DNA from 2 places in the Limnothrix redekei LRLZ20PSL1 genome. Region 2 is predicted to be linked to the other one. Evidence: predicted binding sites of a transcription regulator. Region 2 holds the regulator's gene; the other holds the start of a gene.
The links. Region 2 encodes HrcA, which represses chaperone genes, less so after heat shock. Its sites were predicted from a motif close to TTAGCACTCNNNNNNNNNGAGTGCTAA; they were not measured.
Positions count from the first base shown of each region.

Region 1: the regulator HrcA is predicted to act here: its motif matches at 2,017-2,043, upstream of groES (co-chaperone GroES).

Region 1 covers NZ_JAZAQF010000074.1:69,314-80,677, forward strand. The annotation lists gene groL (chaperonin GroEL) at 1-1,392, opposite strand, end outside; gene groES (co-chaperone GroES) at 1,565-1,876, opposite strand; gene VPK24_RS12540 ((2Fe-2S) ferredoxin domain-containing protein) at 2,184-2,702, shown strand; gene VPK24_RS12545 (response regulator transcription factor) at 3,171-3,818, shown strand; gene rpe (ribulose-phosphate 3-epimerase) at 4,118-4,816, opposite strand; gene VPK24_RS12555 (S8 family serine peptidase) at 5,076-6,752, shown strand; gene VPK24_RS12560 (glycosyltransferase family 2 protein) at 6,874-7,836, shown strand; gene VPK24_RS12565 (hypothetical protein) at 8,068-8,487, shown strand; gene VPK24_RS12570 (dynamin family protein) at 8,762-11,155, shown strand; gene VPK24_RS12575 (KGK domain-containing protein) at 11,257-11,364, shown strand, end outside.
Region 2 covers NZ_JAZAQF010000049.1:1,611-12,974, forward strand. The annotation lists gene VPK24_RS07985 (glycosyltransferase family 39 protein) at 1-964, shown strand, start outside; gene VPK24_RS07990 (PAS domain-containing protein) at 1,597-5,832, shown strand; gene VPK24_RS07995 (glutathione S-transferase family protein) at 6,233-7,435, shown strand; gene dacB (D-alanyl-D-alanine carboxypeptidase/D-alanyl-D-alanine endopeptidase) at 7,478-9,052, opposite strand; gene hrcA (heat-inducible transcriptional repressor HrcA) at 9,428-10,558, shown strand; gene VPK24_RS08010 (ribonuclease Z) at 10,704-11,364, shown strand, end outside.

The sequences.
Region 1 (11,364 bases), on a different contig from region 2:
GCCGTTTTGACCGGCGTTTTCAGCAATCCGCTTCAGGGGAGCCGTCAGGGCACGAGCCACGATCAGTGCGCCGGTCAGCTCTTCGTCCTTCAGGTTGGCGTTTGCCCAATCGGTCAGGCTAGGAGCCAAGTGTGCCAGGGTCGTACCACCACCGGGCACGATGCCTTCTTCAACGGCCGCCTTGGTGGCGTTGATCGCATCTTCCAGACGCAGCTTGCGATCCTTCATTTCGGTTTCGGTGGCCGCGCCAACCTTCACCACTGCCACACCGCCAGCCAGCTTGGCCAGACGCTCTTGCAGCTTTTCCTTGTCGTAGGAGGACTCGGTTTCGTCCATCTGACGGCGGATTTGCTCGCAACGGGCCTTGACTTCGGCTTCGTTGCCATCGGCCACGATCGTGGTGGTGTCCTTGGTGATCGTGATCCGGCGGGCTTGACCCAGTTGCTCCAGCTTGGTGCTGTCGATCTTCAAGCCAGCATCTTCGGTGATCAGTTGACCACCGGTGAGGATGGCGATGTCTTCCAGCATGGCCTTGCGGCGATCGCCGAAGCCAGGAGCCTTCACAGCGGCCACGTTCAGCACACCGCGCAGACGGTTCACCACCAAGGTGGCCAGGGCTTCCTTCTCGATGTCTTCAGCGATGATCAGCAGGGGCTTGCCAGCGCGAGCGGCTTGCTCCAGGATCGGCACCAGGTCTTGCACCAGGGTGATTTTCTTGTCGGTCAGCAGGATGAAGGGGTTATCCAACACTGCTTCCATCCGCTCGGTGTCGGTGGCGAAGTAGGGCGAGATATAACCCTTGTCGAAGCGCATCCCTTCGGTAACTTCCAGCTCAGTCGTCATCGACTTGCCTTCTTCCAGGGAGATCACGCCTTCTTTGCCAACTTTGCTCATGGCATCAGCGATCATTTGGCCAACTTCTTCGTCGTTGCCGGCGGAGATGGCTGCCACTTGCGAGATGGCTTTGGAGTCGTTTTCGGGGACTTGGCGAGCGTGGGCCTTGATTTGATCCACCAGGTAAGCGACGGCCTTTTCAGTACCGCGCTTCAGGGTGATGGCGTTGGCACCAGCGGCCACGTTGCGCAGACCTTCTTTGACGATCGCGTGGGCCAGGACGGTGGCGGTGGTGGTTCCGTCGCCCGCTGCGTCGTTGGTTTTGGAAGCGGCTTGGCGAATCAGGGCCACGCCGGTGTTTTCCACGTGATCTTCCAGTTCAATTTCTTTGGCGATCGTCACACCATCGTTGATGATTTGGGGTGCGCCAAATTTCTTTTCGAGCACGACGTTGCGGCCCTTGGGACCCAAGGTGACGGCCACGGCTTCCGCCAGGATGTCCATACCGCGCTCAAGGGCACGACGGGCGTTTTCGTTGTAGATAATCTTCTTAGCCATGATCTGCCTGTTGGAGATTAATGATGAGGAGTTTTGCGCAACCCAGGATTGGGCTGGTTAACCCGGTTGGGTCATTGATTTAACCGGGCGATCGAGCCGAGGAACCGTCAACCCTTGAAGAGCAGCCCTTAAAGAGCAGCGGTCGATCGGGACGGCTCGGGCCGTGGCTCAATTAGCCAACAACCGCCAGGATGTCTTTTTCAGAGAGCAGGACGTAATCTTCGCCGCCCAGCTTGATGTCCGTGCCAGCGTACTTGGAGTAGAGAACTTTGTTACCAGTGCTGACTTCGGGAGCTTGGCGGCTACCATCATCGTTGCGCTTGCCAGGGCCCACAGCGACGACTTCGCCAACTTGGGGCTTTTCTTTGGCGTTATCGGGCAGGAGAATACCGCCAGCGGTCTTTTCTTCAGCGGCGGCGACTTTGACCAATACGCGATCGCCCAAAGGAGTCACGGTCGATACGCTCAACGATACGGCTGCCATACAGAATCTGTCTCCAGAGGTTTGAAGTGAAAAGCTAGACCAATGGTGAAGCGGATAGGCGAAAGGCTGAAAACCCGTTGTTGTGCAGTGCTGACTGCGCGGTGCTGACAGGGTGTCTGTCGCAGCCTGACCAACGACTTTTAGCACTCTCTCCATCCGAGTGCTAATTTACTGGAGACCATGGGGCCTGACAACAGACCCCTCTGTACGGGTTCCCGAACTGGCAACCAGGGCGTAACTTGGAAAGATCCCGATCGCCCCGCCCGGCACGCCTCGCCAACCACCCTCAGCCCTACTGCATCGCCCCATGGCAGCCCCATTGCATTCTTCCCTTCCGAACCCAGAGGCCGATCGACCCGATTTCGATGCCTCAACTCCTTGCCCCGTCGATACCCAAACCAATTCCCCAACCGAGGAGGCGCGATCGCTCCTGCCTGTGGTGCGGACATTGGGAATCGATCGCATCGAACGCCACGTTTTCATTTGTGCCGACCAAACCAAACCCCTTTGCTGCCCCAAGGATGCCAGTTTGGAATCCTGGGACTATCTGAAGCGGCGATTGCGAGAATTGGGTCTTGACGGAACCGGCCCAGGCAACCCCTCCGGTTCAGAATTTTCCCCGTCCTCCGTGGTTTTTCGGACAAAAGCGAACTGTTTGCGGGTTTGCACGGAAGGGCCGATCCTGCTGGTTTATCCCGAAGGTGTGTGGTATCGACGCGCCACCCCAGCAGCGATTGAGCAGATCATTCAGGAACATCTCATGGGTGGACGTGTTGTACAGTCCTTGGCTTTCTTTGAGCGATCTTTGCCCCAAATGGCTCCCTGAGCGGCGGAACTGGGCAGCCGTTGCACTCGGGAATCAGGACTGCCTAGCGAAATTACTGGTAGCACTCAACACCAGCATTGCCCTAAACTAGGAGTCAGGTTAAAAAATACCCATCAATCCTGTCCGTAGCTGGTTAACTTGCCCAGCCGTGGTTGGTTTTTCGGATTTCCTGCCCGTGGCCCAGCGACCACGAACCTGAGTTCAGCCTAGTCGTATGATTGCGGCACATTACTGCGGCGTATTGCGACAAAGTTCCGGTGAAGTGGCGGCGAAGTGGTCGTGAACAATTGCGGTGAATTTAATTTCCCCCTTAAATTCCCGAACCGTAGGCTATGCAGTTCCTTGAGCTATGCAGCTCCTTGAGCAGCTCATTCAACGGGACTGAAATTAACCTGAGTGATTAAAAAGGTAGGCGATCGCACTCGATCGTGCTAGCTTCCGCTCTTCCTAAAGATCTTTTCGCTTCCTATGAGAAGAAGCAATCTTGGTATTCAAAAACGAATCTTACTCATCGATGACGATCCAAATCTGATTTTGCTCGTCAAAGATTATTTGGAATTTCACGGATATGTGGTGATTCCGGCTAGTAACGGTCGCGAGGCCCTGGAACAGCTTGAGCAAGATTTGCCAGATATGATCATCTGTGATGTGATGATGCCGGAAATGGATGGCTACAGCCTGGTGAAATCCGTGCGTCAAGACCCACGAACAAACTGGATTCCGGTGCTGTTGCTGTCAGCAAAGGGCCAAAGCCAGGATCGAATTAAGGGGCTGACTACGGGGGCCGATATCTACATGACCAAGCCCTTTGAGCCGGAAGAATTGGTGGCCCAAGTCGAGTCTTCTTTGAAACAGGCTTCTCGGTTAATTCGTTACCAAGCGAAGGGAGATCGATCGCCCAAATTCAAAGTGCCAAAAGACGTGGAACTGACCCCCACGGAGTCGCGGGTGGTGCAGTTGGTGGCGCGGGGCATGGCGAATCGGGAAATTGCTGAATTGATGAGTGTCAGCCAGCGCACGATCGAAAGTCACGTTAGCAATATGTTAGGCAAAACGGGACTTAGCAATCGCACAGAACTGGCACGCTGGGCGATCGAAACTCGAATGGCGTTGTAACTAAAAACTTAAGGAAGAAACTAAGCAAAAAATAGATCAGCGATAGACAAAATGCTTAAGCAAAAAATAAGTGAACAGCTTAAGCAAACAACTCAAAAGCAAAAATTCAAACAAAAACTCAAACAGAAACTCAATAAAAAGATGAGCGATCGCCTGAATTGGCTAAGATCGCTCATCGAATTGATATTGATTGAGTGGTGAGTGATGGTCAAGCTACAGCAATCTTGATTGATGGTTTTGGGCGGGCGGTCAATCTGCAATGATCGAAAATCGCCAGCCCATTGGCCACCCGAAAAATCCTAGACCGCAGCCAGCTCGCGAGTGGCGGGGTTTTTGCTGTTGCGAATTCCTTCGATCGCGGTGGCATAATCCGGCGCGTTGAACACCGCCGAACCGGCCACAATCGCGTTCGCACCCGCTTCGAGCACTTGCCAGGTGTTGTCCACCTTCAGGCCGCCATCCACCTCAATCCAAGGATCGAGACCGCGCTCATCGCACATTTGACGCAGCTTGCGAATCTTCGGCAACACACCGGGGATGAACTTCTGGCCGCCAAAACCGGGGTTGACGCTCATGATCAACACCAGGTCGCACAGTTCCAGCGTGTACTCAATCAATTCCAGCGGGGTTGAAGGATTCAACACCACACCAGCCTTGGCACCGGCTTCCTTGATTTGGGCGAGGGTGCGATGCAGGTGGGGCGAGGCGTTGTGCTCTGCGTGAACCGTGATGTGGTCAGCGCCGGCCTTGGCGAACGCATCCACATATTTTTCCGGCTCGACGATCATTAGGTGAACATCGAGAGGCTTTTGGGTGTGAGGACGCACGGCTTCAACGATCAGCGGGCCGATCGTGATGTTCGGCACGAAGCGACCATCCATGACATCAACGTGGATCCAATCAGCACCGGCAGCATCTACGGCCCGAATTTCTTCACCCAGGCGGCTGAAATCGGCGGATAGAATGGAAGGGGCGACGACGATGGGCTTTTGGCTCATGGTGGGTGCGTCCTCTGGGGGCGGGCAAGGGTAGAAATTGTATTTGTTTTAACAGAATATGAACAATATTTGTTAAAACTTGCAGGTTTTTCAGGGTTTCTTGACGAGTGATCGCGCTACAACCCAAACAGCATCCACGATTTATCCACAATCAAGACAGGATCAGGATCTGTTCGCCCAAGATTCGCCCAAAATCTGTCCATCGCCCTAATTGAGCGAGCAATTCGGTCAGCTTTCAATAGCTATTCAGTGAGGAGTTATGGGTCGATCGCGCCATTTGTTTTCCCTCCGATTCGATCGCCTTGACCAAGCCCTGATTCGGAGTGGGCGCTTGGTGTTGTTAGGGGCGATCGGCTGCTCGATCGCCACGACCGCCAGCGCCACTCTGCCCGCCGTGCTGTTGCCGCTGTCCACAGGGCCCGATGGCATTGATTCCGATCGACTGCATCAAGCGCCCTACAACATTACCGGCCGCAAAATTGGCATTGGCCAAGTGGAAATTGGTCGGCCCGGTCGTTTTGGCTATGACAAAGCGGTGGGGAATGCGGATGATTTCCGACCTGCGGGCCTGTTGGTTTTGGAAGAGCGGCCAGGGCCCGATGAATATGTGGATGGCCATGCCCACAGTGTGGCGGGGGTGATGATTGGGCGATCGGGGAAATTGGCTCGGGGCGTGGCTCCCGGGGCCATGCTCTATTCCGCGGCCACGGGCCCATCCGAAGGCAATGGCCAAATTGGGGAATGTTTAGCCAGCCAGTCCGTGGCCCTGCAAAACCATGGAGACGTGCGAGCCATTAACTTTAGCTTTGGCGAACCGCTCAGCCAGGATCAGCGACTGAACGCCATGTTGGATGGCAATTCCCTGCTCACCCTTTGCGTGGATTGGTCGGCGCGGGCCCATGAGGTGCTGTATCTCATTGCGGGCAATCAGGGCGACGGGGGCATTTCAATTCCCACGGACACCTTTAACGGTATTAACGTGGCCTTTACCCGTCGGTTCCGGGGGCAGTTTTCCAAGTTGGATTTTGCCAACCTGGGGAATGTGGTGACGGGGGTCGGCCGGCATTTGGTGGGCTTCGAAAGCAATGCGGGGTTGCGGCGGTCGATCGGGCTGGTGGCTCCGGGGGCCGATGTGGGGTTGTATGAACTGGGTGGCCAGGTGATCTATGCCAGTGGCACGAGTTTTGCTACACCCCATGTCACCGCCACCGTGGCCCTGCTTCAGGAGTGGGCCGAGCGGCAGATTGCCGGAAACCAAGCCCGTTGGAGCAAGGATGCCCGTCGCCACCAGGTGATGAAAGCCGTGTTGATGAACTCCGCAGACAAGGCCAAGGACGCGGGAGATGGCAACCGCCTCGGGATGACGCGGGATGTGTGGCGCGAAGACGAGAAAACCTGGCTCGATTCCGATGCCCTCAGCGATCCGACGATTCCGCTGGATGAACAAATCGGTGCGGGTCAACTGAATGCCTACCGGGCCTATCAACAGTTTGCGCCGGGACAATGGCAGCCGGACGAGGCTGTGCCCTTGGTGGGCTGGGCGTTCCAATCCTTGGCCCTGAAGGATGACCAACCCGCCGTTCACGACTACCCGATCGCCCAACCGCTCCAGGGCGGCAGCTTTGCGGCCTTGACCCTCACTTGGAGCCGCCATGTGGACTTGCTCGATCGCAATAGTAATGGCCGGTTTGATCGGGGCGAAGGTTTTGTGAACAAAGGTCTGAGCGATTTTGATCTGTACCTGATTCCGGAAGGGGAAACCGTGGCCACCACCACCAACCCCTGTCGATCGATCAGTTCTGCGGACAGCGTGGAGCATGTGTTCTGCGAAGTGCCCAAAACCGGCCGCTACCGGGTGCGAGTGGCCCTCAAGGAGGCGGCTGTGGGCCAAAGTGATGAGTACGCCCTCGCTTGGTGGACAAAGGGAGCTAAATAGCGCGATCGTCCCCAGCTCAAGTGACATTCAGCAGCATTCCGGTCTGATCTGGTCACGCCTGCTGCTGAATTGCTCAATCACCTAATTCGCGGCTTCAATTCACAAATCGCTACCCTGCGTCATGAACGATCGCCCTTTTTTATCCATCGTTACGGCTACAACGGGTAAATTTAGTCAGGACTGGCTGACTCGTCTCTTGACTGTGCAAGGGCCGGTCGAATTTGTGATGGTTTACCCACCAGGGGTGCAGCCCCGCCCAACCGATGACCTGCGTGTTCGCGCCTTAATCAGTCCATTTCGAGGAGAAGTTTTACAGCGGTTCACAGGGCTTTTGAATGCAACCGGAAATTACACCATTGCTCTAGATGATGATGATTTTATTCATCCAGATATCTGTTCTTTAGTTAAGCAGTTTTCTCAACTATTTCCTGATGACTGGGTATTACGGTTATCGATTCAAAATATTCCACGCCAACACACCTTGGAAATCGAAGCACCCTGGCTTCCGATTCCAAATTTGGAAATGATCGCTCATATTTCCAACCGCCAATCATCTGAACTGAACTCAAAAATTCACTCCTTGCGGCCAATTCCGATTGCCCCTCTCCAAAATCCAATTAACTGGATTCTAGCCATTTCTCCCTTTGAACAGCGTCGAGATCATCACGGGCGACATATAGAAAATTTCAACAATAGAGTTTGGAAAACAGACCTTTTGAAGCTCCCACTGGGTGATTGGTCTCGTGTCATGAAAATATATGGAAATCTATATTGGCTACCCTCTTGGAGTCTTGATCGAGCGCTAGGGCTGTTCGTCCAAGCGTCTCATTTTGACCCAAATCTTAGGTGGATTGGCTATAGCATTCAAGGGCCAGAGCAAGTTCGATATATCCTTAGTAATACTAATTCTGAAACCCAAGTCAAAAAAATCAGCCATCGCTTTCATTTTTCCGCAGATTTATTGCTGACTAAACGATTTCCAGAATACGGATATTTTTGGAATTTATTCTTTGATGGTTTTTACACAACTATCAAGCAGTATATCAAGTTACTCTATGCCAAATTGCTATCACTCAGGCGCTAAAACTTGATCATTAAATCGTCCAATACCATCGCCCAATACCATCGCCCAACACCAACAGTTCATCACTGGCAATAGGCTGCCAGAGTCTGTCGTTGTTGTCTCAATTCAAAAATTCCACACATGGAAACTCCAGACTGCCCGACATCATTGATCTACGTCGCCTGACAAATTTCTCGCCACAATAACCGCCAATCTTTTGCCCATCCTTGAGAGCATCCTGAACCTCGGTCTATGGATAAGCGCAACGTTGACTTGCTGTTACAAGAACTTGATAACACCGAGCTGGGGGTGCGCGATCGGGATCTCGACCCGATCGGCTCCCGGCTGCGGCTGTATCTGTACTACGCGCCGATGGTGGGCTGGTTGCCGGCCTTGCTGGCCCTGCGGCGATCGGGTTTGGATGAGCGGGAATTTGTGGCGGCCAAGCGATCGGTGCAGTTGGCGATCGGCTGGGCGATCGGTTTGGCCGTGGGCAGCACGGTGAGTGAGCAGCTCGCCAACCCCAGCCTCAGTTTTTTGTTGCTGCAAAGTGCCTGGACAAGCACCTATTGCCTGATTTGTGTGGGGCTGATGGTGTCCGTGTGGCGGCGACGCTCCTGGGCGATCGGGCCGGGCCGCGGGCGATCGGGCGATCGGCCGGATTCTGGCTGAGATCAATTGGGTTGATCTGCAAAAACCGGTAGCCCAACTTCTGCCAACTTGATGATTTTTCGTACCTCTCAACCTGATGCAGCCACTTAAAGTTTGGGATGTTAATTAAGGTTCATAAAAGCCGTATTGTGCGATCCTATAAATGGGATAGATATTGTTTTGCGCTATCCTAATCTCAGCCACTTGTAAGAACAAAGGCTCACTCAAACAGCAGCCTTTGTTCTCGCCAGTATTCTCTGAATCTTTAAACCGATCTCAATTGGTTGGAAATCTCATGACTCAACTGGATAGCAATCAGATCGCAGCTTGTCAGAATCTCCAGGAATCCGTTGAAGCCATTGTGCATCTGGTTGAGCAAGAGTCCACACTCCAAAATCAAGATATTACGTCAGTTCATACGTCTCTGCGTAAGGCGATCGCCCCGACCTTTGAAGTGGCTTTTGTGGGGGCTTTCAGCGCTGGCAAATCAATGCTAATTAATGCCCTGTTGGGTCGGGAATTGCTCTACAGTGCTGAAGGCCATGCCACCGGAATTGAATGTTATATCGCCTATGCACCAAGCGATCGGGAACGGGTTGTATTGACCTTTGCTAGTGCGGCTGAAGTTCATGAAGAAGTGCAGGTCTTGTTGGAGCGTCTGGGAGTTTCTTCGGCAATTGATTTGAGCCGAGAAGAGACCGTTTCAACGATTCTCACTGCCTGCGAAAAGATGATTGAAAAAGAAGGCGGCGAGTCCAAATCTGAACGGGCCAAACAAGCAAAGGCCCTGAAATTGCTCATTGAAGGCTGGTGGGCTAATCGCGATCGCATTCATCCCACCAGTAACACCACCTACTCAATGGAGCAATTTAATTTCACCAACCTCAAAGATGCAGCAGCCTACGCTCGTCGGGGCAGCAATAGCGCTGTGCTCAAGCGGGTGGAATATTACTGCTGTCATCCGTTGTTGGAAGATGGTAACGTCCTGGTTGATTTGCCGGGAATTGATGCACCGATCAAAAAGGATGCCGCCCTCACCTACAGCAAAATTAGCAATGAAGATACATCGGCTGTGGTTGCAGTGCTGAAGCCAGCCGCAGCGGGTGACATGACGAAAGAGGAAACCGAACTCCTAGAGGCAATGCGCAGCAATTCGGGCATTCGCGATCGGGTCTTTTTCGTTTTCAATCGCATTGACGAAACTTGGTATAACGTTCAACTGCGTCAACGCCTAGAGTCTCTGATTTCCAGTCAGTTTCGAGATGGGCAGCGGCTCTATAAAACCAGTGGGCTGCTGGGGTTCTATGGCAGCCAGCTTCGAGAAACCAGTCCGGGCGATCGCTTCGGTCTCGATAGTATTTTTGCTAGCAGCATTAAAAGTGCAGAAATTGCCGAAGAAACACCGCAGTTTGTCTATGAATTCAATCGCTATTGCTCCAGTTCTGGCAAATTACCGGCCAATCGTTTTCGGATTTCGGTCAATAACTACGAAAGCCAAAACGAAAATTACGTTCGGATTTTGAGCGAATATGGTTCACCCCTGGTGGATCAACTGATTCATGACAGTGGCATTGAAGTGTTTCGAGAGGGCATCACGCGCTATTTAACGGAGGAAAAGCGGCCGCAACTCTTCTCGACTTTGGCCAATGATTTACAGCCCCTTTGCGTGGCCCTGCGTCGGTTGTATAGCGATCGCTACCGAGAACTCGATAGCCAGCCCACGGAACTTGAAGGTATTAAAAGCAATCGGCTCGATCGACTCAACACCGATCTGAAGCGCTTAGCTGAAAACTTTGCAGATCATTTAAAGCGCAAAGTTAACGAGATTGTCACCAATCAATGTGTCAGCTTTGAAGACGACTTTCGCAATTTGCAAGTGCGAATGCAGGGCCGGATGGGTGAGCTGTTGAGCGGATTTTCTGTCAAGCAAGCCTATCAGCGGGCCACGTTGGCTCATCCGCGCAATTCCACTGCTCCTTTGCTGGCAATTCTGGTTGAGGCATTCTATTACTTAGCCAATGAACTCGAAGAAGTGCTAACTGCGGAAATTGAGCGAGTAATTCGGCGGCTCTTTTCATTGTTGATGGATCGAATTCGCCATCAAGATTATTATCGGGAATTATGCCGATTGGTGGGAAGTGATGCGGGGCTAGAAGATCGATTGAAGGCGATCGAACAATCCGTGCAATTAGCCCTTCGTAGCGAGGCGAGCACTGAGTGCGATCGCTATGTGCGCGAAAGTCCCGATTTCTATCAAGAAGGCTCGGTTTCGCTCTATCAGTTTCGGGAAGTGTTACGCCAAACTTCTGTGGGCTATGACTTTTTGCCGATGGTGGAAGCAGAACCCGCCATTCGTCAATTGTTAGAACTCGACTTTGCACCCAAGGTCAAGCGCACCGTGACGAGCACCTTTCGCCAAGCGGTGAGCCAGACTCTGAAGTCGCAACTGTTGCCCGTGGCGGTGGAATACGAAGAGGTGATTTTGCAGCAATACACGATCGCCCGTAACCACCTAGAAAAAACGATCGAAAAGGAAGCCCAGGAGCAACTAGAACAACTGGCTGAGCAAAAAGCTACCTTGCAAGAACAAATTATGATTTACAACCAATCGGTTGAGGCGATCGATTCTTGCTTGCAATCTATGGGGTGCGATCGCTACCAACTCCCGATCGTTGAACTGGTCACCTAGCCCCAAAGCTCTCGGGGCAAGGGGCTTAAGCCCCTTGTCTGGCAGTGGTGATTGGGTGTTTTAAAGTAAAAAGAACTGCATGATTTCTGAGGTTTTGACTGATGACTAAGCCAATTGTTTATCGTCTTGATGCCGAGGATGTCATTCGATCGGATGATGGCAACTTGCCCTTTGTGGAAATTTCGACTTGCTTGGCTACGGATATGACT
Region 2 (11,364 bases):
TGGTGTTTTATTTTTGCCTTGGATCGTTGCCACCCTCCAAAATCTCAGCACCATTTCTCGCACCAATGGATTCACTGCCCAAGCCGTTTCTTTCAACACATTGCTTTATAACTGGTGGCTGAATTTGGCCCGACCATTTGCAGATTGGGAGCCAACAGGACAGATTTTGAGCAACCCGATCGCAGCTCAGGCAACTGTCTTGGGTATTGCAATTTTGGTGGCCATCAGTTTTTGGAACTTGGCTTATCGTCAACCGCTGTTGAGTCGGTTGTTGTTGTGGGCAATGATGGGATCGCAGGGCTTGGCATTGGTGATTTTAGATCTCAGTCAAGGAGGATTTCGATCGACCATTATTCGCTATCTTGCGCCTTGTTATCTGGGCTTGCAACTGACCATTACGGGCTATTTGTCAACGCTGTTATTGTCAAAAACAATTCCCGATCGTCCTGATCAGCAAGCTCATCATTCATCCAAATTTTTGTTCATCAAGCAGAACATTGATCAGAGCATTCATCACATGCATCGGCGGCTCATTGCCTATAGCCTTTTGGCTATACTTTTGACTGCAGGTGGCAGTTCTTGCGCCATGATTCTGACTGCCAATACTTGGTGGAACAAACAAGGGAGCTATGCAATTCCTCCCTTGGCTCAAGTCATCAAGGACTATGAATCACCTTGGATTATTGCTTACGACACCATGCCGCGCATGTTCTCCCTCAGCTATCACCTCAATTCTCGGGTCGTGATGCAATTTATACATGCTCAATCACCTGTGAATGTGCCCCCCAATTATGATCTTCTGTTGTTTCGCAGTTCCCTTGAGGTGCGCGATCGACTGCAACGTTCTGGCTGGCAGCTCGATCGCCAATTTCAAACCAACACCATCTATCCCTATTTATCTCCCCTGAACGAACAGGCTCAGCTTTGGCTGGATTCGGCACAGCGCAATTCCTTGCTTCCTTAAATGGGCTTTCAACTGACCAAATCTTGATTGAGCACGATCAAACTCGATCAGTCTCAATGAATCTCGATCCATTCCGACCCATCCAGACAAATCGAAATTCATTGGGATTGATCCGACCCAGCAGCATCAGGTTAAGGGGAAATTTACCGGATTCAGCCTGTGTCGCCTGTCTAGTTAGTTATCAGTAATTTTGAAAGATAATTAAACCCAAGGAGGTGAATTAGTGCTAGAACAAATTTAGAGCGTTGCAGGAAGCTTCTATGCGATCGACTACCATTTAGTCCACAATGGAGAAGGTGCTCAGTTTGTTCTTTGTTTTTTTCGATTCGGATCGCCCTCGAATTCAACTGCCTCGTAATGTATAAAAAAGCTCTTTGCTATCACGGAAATAACGATTAAATGGAAATTGATAGCCACTTTGATAAAATTATCAGCGAGAATTGATACAACTCCTTTGCCCTAGATTTGCAGAACTCTTGGGCTGTTCCAGTCAGCAGCAGCGGATCCAGGAAAAAATCGGTGAAAAAACTTGAATCTCAAATGACGACGATCGACTCATTTTCTTAAAGATAGTAAGGCGCTGATAGTTGCATAATCTTTCAAGGAATTAAACTTCCAAGGAATTAGTAGTCATGAAGCCTATTCTCAGCTTGCTATTGTTTCAAGCCTCAGATGAGGATGTTTTATCGATTATTCGAGAACTCTATCATCATCACTTTAATTTAAGTTGGAAGTGGGTTAAAAACACCAAGCAATTACAAATCGCTTTGGCGAAACAGTCATGGGATTTAATTATTTCTAATCATCAAAATCCTGGATTAAGTGCCTTCGATGTGCTTAAAATCTTGCAATCATCCAAACGTGATATACCGCTGATTGTTATTTCAGAGGCGATCGAGGATAGTCTAGCCGTTGACCTCATGCAGGCGGGCGCGGTGGACTGTTTTGTTAAGGGAAATACAACCCGTCTCCCGGAAGTGATCCGTCGCGAAATTCGCGAAGTCCAAATTCGCAGGGAACAACGCTTAGGGGCATCCCAATTAGAAGCAGTTCAAGAGCGGTTGCAATTGGCGATCGAAAGTTCAGGGTTGGGATTGTGGGATTGGTTTATCGATCGCGGCGAGGTCACTCTCAACGAACGTTGGGCTGAGATGATTGGCTACACCCTCGAAGAACTGACCCCCATTCAATTAGGAACCTGGCAAAAATACACCCACCCTGAAGATTGGCCGAAGGCAGTCTCGGCGTTGGACAGCCATTTTCAGAATCAAACCAGCGCCTATGAATGTGAATTGCGAATGCGCCATCGATCGGGGCACTGGGTTTGGGTGCTAGCAAGGGGCAAAGTTGTTGAGCGCGATGCAACGGGTCGTCCTCTGCGGATCACAGGAACACATCTAGATATTACAGAGCGCAAAGAATCTGAATCCTTGCTCAGCAAACGGGAGCGTTATCTAACCGCAATTGTTGAGATCCAAAAGCAGCTTTTATCCAACCACACGGATCAGAATATCTATCAAATAATTTTGGAAATTTTGGGCCCAATTGCCGGAGCCGATCGGATCTATGTGTTTGAAAAGCATCAGGATCGGTTTGGCAATTCTCTCATTAGCCAACATGGAGAATGGTGCCGCCCTGGTATCCAACCTCAGCTCAATAATCCCAAATTTCAGAACTTGCGTTGCAACCCTGAGTCAAGCCATTGCCTTTCTCGGCTGACTCAGGGGCAGTCAATTAACAGCTTAGTTTCTGATTTTTTGCAATCGGAATTGCAGTCTTTAATTGCACCAGAGGTGGCGGCGGTTTTGATGCTGCCCTTGATGGTGGATGGCCAATTTTTTGGATTTGTTGGGTTCGATCGCGTCGCTCCAGATTTGTGGGATACGATCGAAATTAATCCCCTCAGTTCCGTTGCGGCTGCGATTGCCCTGTTCAAAGAACGGGAACTGGCGGTGCGGGCCTTGGCGCGCTTAAACCAAGAGCTAGAAGAGCGGGTGGAACAGCGAACCGCTGCCTTGCAGGACAGCGAAGCCCGATTACAAGCAATTATTGATTTTGCACCTGCTGTTATTTATGTTAAAGATCTTCAGGGTCGTCACACTTTGGTTAATCGATCGTTCTTGAAGTTTTTTAGCTGTACCAAGCGCGAGATTTTAGGTAAGACAAACCAAGACCTGTTTGAGCCAGAATTAGCAAAAATTCTGGATGAAAATGACAATGAGGTCTATCGGCTTGGTCGTTTTCAGCAATATGAAGAAGAGGTGGAAATTAATGGCAAACTCTATACGTTTTTGTCGAATAAGTTTTTGTTGCTCGATCGGGACTGGCAGCCCTACGGTCTTTGTGGAATTTCGGTAAACATCACATCCCGCAAAGAAGCTGAAAAAGCCATTCAGCGACAACTGGCAATGATGGAAGCTGCCATTGATGGCATTGCTCTCATCGAAAATGGTCAGTTGACCTATGCAAACCAAGCCCATGCCAATTTGCTTGGTTTTGATCGGGTTGAAGAACTCATCGGTCAGCCTTGGCAACGGTTCTATGACCCTCCAGAAACTGAACGATTTGAGCAGCATATTTTGCCCCAGCTCCAGCGCGATCGCTCCTGGCAAGGAGAGGCGATCGCCCGGCGCAAAGATGGCAGCACGTTCTATGAAGGGCTATCTCTCACACTGTCCGAAGATGGCACTTTAATTTGTGTCTGTCGGGATATTAGTCATCAAAAACACACGGAAGCACAGCTAACTAGTCTTTCTAATCGTTTGGCCTTGGCGTTGCAATCGGCAGCGATCGGGACATGGGAATGGAACTTTCAAGATGAAGTTCAATGGGATCAGCGAATTCGTGAAATCTATGGCTGGCATAACTCTGATCGCAATCCCACTTACCAAGATTGGCTGAACTGCTTACACCCAGAAGATGCCATGGCGATGGAAGCCTTGAAGCAGTGCTCCATGAACTATCAAGAGGAATTAAACCTGGAGCTTCGCATTAATCGCCCCAGTGGGGAGCAACGGTTTGTGCAGTGCTTTGCCATCATTGAGCACGACACCAATCATCAACCTTTGCGCATGGTTGGGGTTAACTATGACATCACTGAACATAAACAAGCAGAGCATGAAAATCAATCACTAAAGGAACGATTGGAATTTGTTCTTTCGTCCAACCCAGCGATTATTTACACTTGTCAATTAGGCAAAAATTATCAATTTACCTTTGTTAGCCGCAACATTGAATCAATTTTGGGCTATCCCAAGGAAGAATTTTTGAATAATCATGCCTTTTGGCTAGAGCATATTCATCCGGAGGATTTGACTTATGTTCTCGACAGCCTACACAACTTAAAAGATCTAAAATATCATGTTCGCGAATATCGATTCTTGAAGCACAATGGTGACTATTGTTGGCTGCATGATGAATTTCGGGTGGTTTACGATGCCCAAGGCAAGCCCCTAGAGCTGGTGGGCTACTTTGCCGATATCAGCGATCGCAAGGACACCGAAGAAGCCCTCAAGCAAACCAATGCACAACTGGAGCGGGCCACTAGACTCAAGGATGAATTTTTGGCTAGCATGAGCCATGAGCTAAGAACGCCTCTTAATGCCATTTTGGGCATGTCGGAAAGTTTGCAGGAAGATATCTTTGAACCAATTACACCAGAGCAAACGAAGGCCGTTGCCACCATTGAAAAAAGTGGACGGCATTTGCTGGAGCTGATTAACGATATTCTGGATTTGTCGAAAATTGAAGCCAATCGCTTGGAATTGGATTTAGATTTGGTTTCGGTCTGGGATCTGTGCGAAAACAGTTTAGCTTTTGTGAAGCAGTTAGCTTCGCAGAAAAAGATTTCCCTGAAAGCCTCGATCGCTGAAAATCTGCGAGATTTGTCGATTCAAGTGGATGGGCGACGGATGCGGCAGGTTTTAATTAACTTGTTGAGCAATGCGGTCAAATTCACGCCGGATTCTGGGGCCGTTGAGCTGGTGGTGATGATGGAAGAAGCACCGCAAAAACCACCCTATGAACCGCTCGATCGAGAACCGATCTCAACATCCATTTCAGCATCGCTTGAAACTTGCAACCCGCAAACTTCCAACCCACAAGCTTCAGGTTCCCAATCGTCAAGCTCCCAAAGTTCCTATTCAGATTTTCGACCGGCCCAAATTTGCTTCACCGTTCGCGACACAGGCATTGGCATTGCGCCAGAAAACCTATCAAAACTGTTCCAATCTTTCGTACAAATCGACAGCCGCCTCAGCCGCCAATATGCAGGCACAGGTCTAGGCTTAGCGCTGGTGAAGCGCATCACTGAATTGCATGGCGGTCGGGTCAGCGTCAGAAGCGAAGTGGGCCAGGGCAGTTGTTTTCAGGTGTATTTGCCCTGTTGGTCAAAGGGGCCAGCGCGATTGCCCAGTTCTTCTGAAATAGCCCCGGGACTCCATAGCTCACTGCCTGACTGCAATGGAACCCAATTAATTGACCTACAGGCGATTGAAACCGGTCAGCCATTGATTTTGTTGGCGGAAGATAACGAAGCCAACATCATGACCATTTCCAGCTATCTAAAGGCACAAAACTATCAGATTCTATCGGCCCAAAATGGCCGAGAAGCTATCGAAATGGTGCGATCGCACCAACCCGCTTTGGTGTTAATGGATATCCAAATGCCAGAAATGGACGGGCTGACCGCCATCGCTCAAATTCGCCAAGATCCTGACTTTCAATCCTTGCCGATCATTGCCTTAACGGCCCTCGCCATGGCAGGCGATCAGGAACGGTGCTTACAAGCGGGAGCTACCGCCTACTTGAATAAGCCCGTGAAACTCAAGCAATTGACTAACATGATCCAAGAGTTATTAAAGCAATAACCCAAAAACCTGGAGTTAAGAATCTGGAGTTAAGAATCTGGAGTTGAAACCTGGAGTTGAAACCTGGAATTAAAGATCTGGAATCAAGCCTCTAGAGCAAAACCAAGGGGCTGTGGCAAAGGCTCAGTTACCAATACCTAAAAGGATGTCTGAAGAGCCAAAGTTTCTCTCTGTGTGTCTTAGCAATCAACATAGATAAGATGCTTCAGCTCCTTGCCCCTACGATAATTGATGCTTGACCCGCACTAAAAGATCCCTCTCAGACCTCTTTTCAGCAAATTCAGCAAATATTTAAAAAGCCCAAAGTTGAATTTGGGTATGTTTCACGTTATCAAACCGGGCTGCATATCCTAATCTAGAACTGAATGAAACCTTGAATAGGCTTGCTACATCACCAACCATGACCCTTGCCCCCCTATCTTGGACTGATTTAGCAGCGCTGACCCAATGGCAACCGAACTTAGTCCATGGGCCCACCAACTCCCAGGCAAAATTGCGACTATTTGGGCAACCGGATGCTGAACCCCGCGTCACGCTCTATCGCGATCACCATGCTTGGTGTCCCTATTGCCAAAAGGTTTGGCTTTGGCTAGAGGAAAAGCAAATTCCTTACCGCATCGAAAAGGTCACGATGTTTTGCTACGGCCAAAAGGAGCAGTGGTATAAGCAAAAAGTGCCCTCGGGCATGTTGCCAGCCCTGGAACTAGATGGGTATTTGATCACAGAAAGTGATGATATTTTGCTGGCTTTGGAACAAGCATTTGGGCCATTGGTCTATGGCATGGAGTCGGCGCTGGTGTTGCCTTTGCGCCGTTTGGAACGATTGTTGTTTCGGGCTTGGTGTTCCTGGCTTTGCTATCCAACCTTGTCTGAGCAGCAGGAGGCTCGAAATCGGCGGCAATTTCTGGAGGTGGTGACCTCCGTTGAGGCGGCCTTGGCGGCAACTTCTGGGCCTTATTTTTTAGATCAATTCAGTACGGCAGATGTGATTTTCACGCCCTATGTGGAGCGGATGAATGCCAGCTTGTTTTACTACAAAGGCTATTCATTACGGGACGAAAATCCCCGTTTAAAAGATTGGTTTGCGGCGATGGAAACTCGATCGACCTATCGCGGAACCCAAAGCGATTTTCACACCCACGCCCATGATTTGCCGCCACAAATGGGCGGCTGTTGGGAAAACCAAGATCCACAAACTGCGATCAATCAAACCAAGGTGGATCATGGCCCTTGGTTGGGCTTGCCGGACGCAACCTATGAGGAGCCAGACACAGCCCGATCGGAGGCGCTGTTTCGGGTTTTGAAGCATCGGGCGAACTTAATTCGGGTGAATCCCAGTCACGATGAGTTGGTGGATCAGGCGTTGCGCTGTGCCCTGACGCGGATGATGACGGGTGAGGTTTGTGTGCCGCCGTCGGGGTCGGATGTGGCGTTGCGATATCTACGCGATCGAATCAGCGTGCCTCGGGATATGTCGATTTATGCGGCGAAATATCTGCGTGAAGCCCTGGAGGCGACGGCGGCTTTGGCGGGCGATCGCCAGGGGCCACCGATTCCCACCAAGCACCGCCGCGATCAGGATCCAGCGAATTTCTTGCGCTGAGGATCGATGCTGAGGTATCGATCGAGGGCGGTTGGGAATGGCTCAGTTGGCACACGATCGCGCCCCATACAGCCACAGCACCACCTGATCCAGCGCGGCCCGCAAGTCACGGGTGGGGGTGTTGGCATGGTCAATCATCAAACTGAAGGCCACGGGCCCCCACTCAGGATGATTCAGGTAGCCAGACAGGGCCGCCACGCCGGTCAGCGTACCGGTTTTGGCGCGTAACTGGCCCGCTAGGGGAGTGTCCCGAAAGCGGTTGGCCAACGTGCCGGTTTCCCCCGCGATCGGCAGGGAATTTTCGTAAACCTGGGCATGGGGCGATCGAGCCATGATCGTCAGCAGTTGCACGATCGCCTCGGGGCTAACCAGGTTTTGGCGCGACAGGCCCGCACCGTCCACCAGCCGATAGGCCGTTGGATCCAAACCCAAATCAGTCAAGACGGTTGTGAGCCGATCCATGGGGCGATCGGGATCCAACCAACGCAACAGGGCCTCCGCCCCCAAGTTATCGCTGGCTTGGTTCACCTGGCTGATCACCGCTGCCAGATTGGCCGATGCCAGTTCCGCCGTGGGCTGTCCCAAGGGCGTGGGCGGATTCCGCAGATTCACGATCGGGACAACGGGCGGATTCCGAAACCGATCGTAGGCAGGGGCAGGCAGGGGGGCCACTTCCAGGGGTGATCGCTGCCAATTCACGGGTGGCGGTAGTGGCGGGGCCGCCAACGGGCGCGATCGCACCTGGCGCAAAAATTGCTCCGACAGGCGATCGGCAATGAGCCAAGCGAATTGTTGGCCCGGTCGGGGATGGGCCACTTCCGCTTGGGCCGATGTGCCCATGGGCAGCCCCCCAGTGAACAGAATCAATCCCGTTTGTCGATCGCGTTGCAATTGCCAGGTGGGTTCCGCGTCGGCCGGCAAAGCCTGAAATCCCCGAGGCTGAAACCAATTCAACAACCCTTCCACTGGCTCTTGGGTTTGCACTTCCAAACTCGGCGCACCGTCCAAAAACTGAGGGCGAAAGGTCAAGGAAACGGCGTTGCGATCGACCATGGCCCGGTTCACCACGGGAGCATAACCATAGGTCAAATCATCCCATTCCCAACTGGGCGGAGTTTCTGAGCGATCGAACACCACCACATCCAGCGCCTCCGTGGGCGGGTGCAACGTCGCTAGGCGATCGGCCCAAGCCTGGAGTTGTTGGTGGGTGATGGTGGGGTCACCACCGGGCACAATCCACCAAGCGGGCCGGGGTTGGGTAGCGCTTTTGGGTCGCCAATAGGCCCGCGTGGGCGATCGAAACTCGGGGCCCAACACCGCCAGGGCCGCCGCCGTGGAAAACAACTTGGCATTGGAGGCCGGCACAAAAAATTGCTGAGCTTGCCCCTGAATCAAGGTTTGGGGATTGGCAGGATCCAAGGTGCGGGCCAAGAATCCCCAGTGTGATCGGGCCCAGCGGGGATCCTGTTGCCACTGGGCGATCGCGGAGGGCAAGTCCGCCAAGCAACGGGGTTGGGCTGGCTCCGTGGCCCCGGCAACTCCAGCCCCCAACAGCCCGATCGCCCCGATCGCCGCCAACCCTTGAGCAGCCCAGCGTCCCTTGATTCGATCGTCCATGACGATGTTTATTGACAAGATTGATTGGTAATGTTCGCTTGAAAACGCTCGTTAACCGTCCATTAGACTGCAATTCGCGCACCGGGCTTCAGCTTCAACTCAGCTTTAACTCAACGCCTAGTCAAGTCCTAATTCAGATCCAATCCAGATCCAATCCAGATCCAATTCAGATCTAAGTTGCAGCTATGACAGATTGCTCCCGCCGCCGCCCCCTACAATAGGAGGCAGTCGAGCTTCTGAACCGCCTGCCCAGTGCTAGGCGATCGATCCGCCCGGTCTCATTGGTAGCCATTCTGCCAGGGCGATCAACCCGATCGCGCCCCCCGTTTTCATTGCCCCATCCAACTGATCGCCGTTTTCGATTTTTCCTAATTTATGGAGTTTCAGCTCACCGAACGCCAAGAGCGCATTTTGTTCGCCACCATCCGTCACTACATCTCCACGGCCGAGCCGGTGGGGTCAAAGGTGCTGGTGGAAGAATATCAACTGGATGCGAGTCCGGCGACGGTGCGAAATGCCATGGGGGCCTTGGAAAAGGCCGGCTTGCTCTACCAACCCCACACGTCAGCCGGGCGCGTCCCATCGGACTCGGGCTATCGGGTCTATGTCGATCGTTGCGCTGTCCCGTCCGATCGCACAGCTCAAAAGGTAAATCAGCTCCTGAGCGATCGCCTGGATGCTTCGTCGCCCCACTTGGAAGTGTTGCTGAAGGGAGCGGCCCAATTGTTGGCTCGCCTCAGCGGTTGCATTGCGGCGATCGCCTTGCCCCAAACCCGCACGGTTCAGGTGCGCCACGTGCGACTGCTGCCCATGGAGGTCGATCGGGTGATGGTGTTGGTGGTGACGGATGATTACCAAAGCCACTCCGCGATCGTGCCCTTACCGAACACCGAAGAGGCTCCCCTACCGGATCCAGAAACCCTGGAGCGGGAGTTGGTGATTCTGTCGAACTTCTTGGATGCTCGCCTGCGGGATCACTCCCTCTTGGCCGTGGCCCATTTGGATTGGGATGAGCTGGGCCGGGAGTTCGATCGCCGGGGCCAAGCCCTGCGAGAAGCCTTGATTCATTTGGCGCGCCGGGCCCAAACCCCGATCGCCACCCGAATTTTGATTAGCGGCGTGTCGGAGGTGTTGCGCCAACCGGAGTTTTCGGAGCTGCAACAGGTGCAAACCCTGATTCATCTGCTGGAAGCGGAACAGGATCGACTGTGGTCGCTGATTTTTGATGAGCCAGAAGATGAGCGCCGGGTGCGCATCCGCATTGGCATGGAAAACCCCTGGGAACCCATTCAGGGTTACACGCTCATTTCTTCCCTCTACGGCAACGGCCTATCGCCCCTTGGCAGTGTGGGCATTTTGGGTCCGACTCGGCTGGACTACGATCGGGCGATCGCCGCCGTGGGGGCCACTGCCGACTATCTATCCGAGGTCATGGGCGCATCAGGATCGGAACTGCTAGCAAGTCGCTACCACCCGGCGATCGGCAACCCCGACAGTGCCAGTTAACCGCCCCCAAGCCATGGGCATCAGCCCTTGAGATACGAAATGGGAGTGGTTGCCAGACCCGATCGACCGGGGCGCTTCCGGGTGCAACGAACGGCCCCGCCCGTGGCAAGATAAGGGCGATCGATTCGCAGGAGCAGCAACCATCTTGGAAGTGACGTTTTTGGGCACGAGTTCTGGCGTACCGACCCGATCGCGCAACGTTTCCAGTTTGGTGTTGCGGTTGCCTCAGCGGGCCGAAGCTTGGTTATTTGACTGCGGCGAAGGCACGCAACATCAGCTTTTGCGCAGTGAAGTGCGATCGAGCCAAATCACCCGCATTTTCATCACCCACATGCATGGGGATCATATCTTTGGGTTGATGGGATTGTTGGCCAGTTCTGGCTTGGCGGGGCAACCTCACCCGATCGATCTCTATGGGCCCGCCGGCCTCTCGGACTATCTCAAAGCCTGTCAGCGCTATTCCCAAACCCGGTTTTCTTTTCCCGTCAAAGTCCACACCGTGGAACCGGGCAAAATCTTTGAAGACGACGAATTCACGGTGCATTGCCAACTGCTGGAGCACCGGGTTCCGGCCTATGGTTACGCAGTCACGGAAAAAGATCGCCCCGGCCGATTTGATATTGAAAAAGCTCGGGCCCTGGAAATTCCCGCCGGGCCGGTTTATGGCCGCCTGAAGCGCGGCGAAACCGTCACCCTGCCCGACGGCCGCACAATTGACGGCCAAACCCTCTGTGCGCCGCCGGAACCAGGACGCAAATGGGTTTATTGCACCGACACGATTTTTTGTGAGCGATCGATTGAGCTAG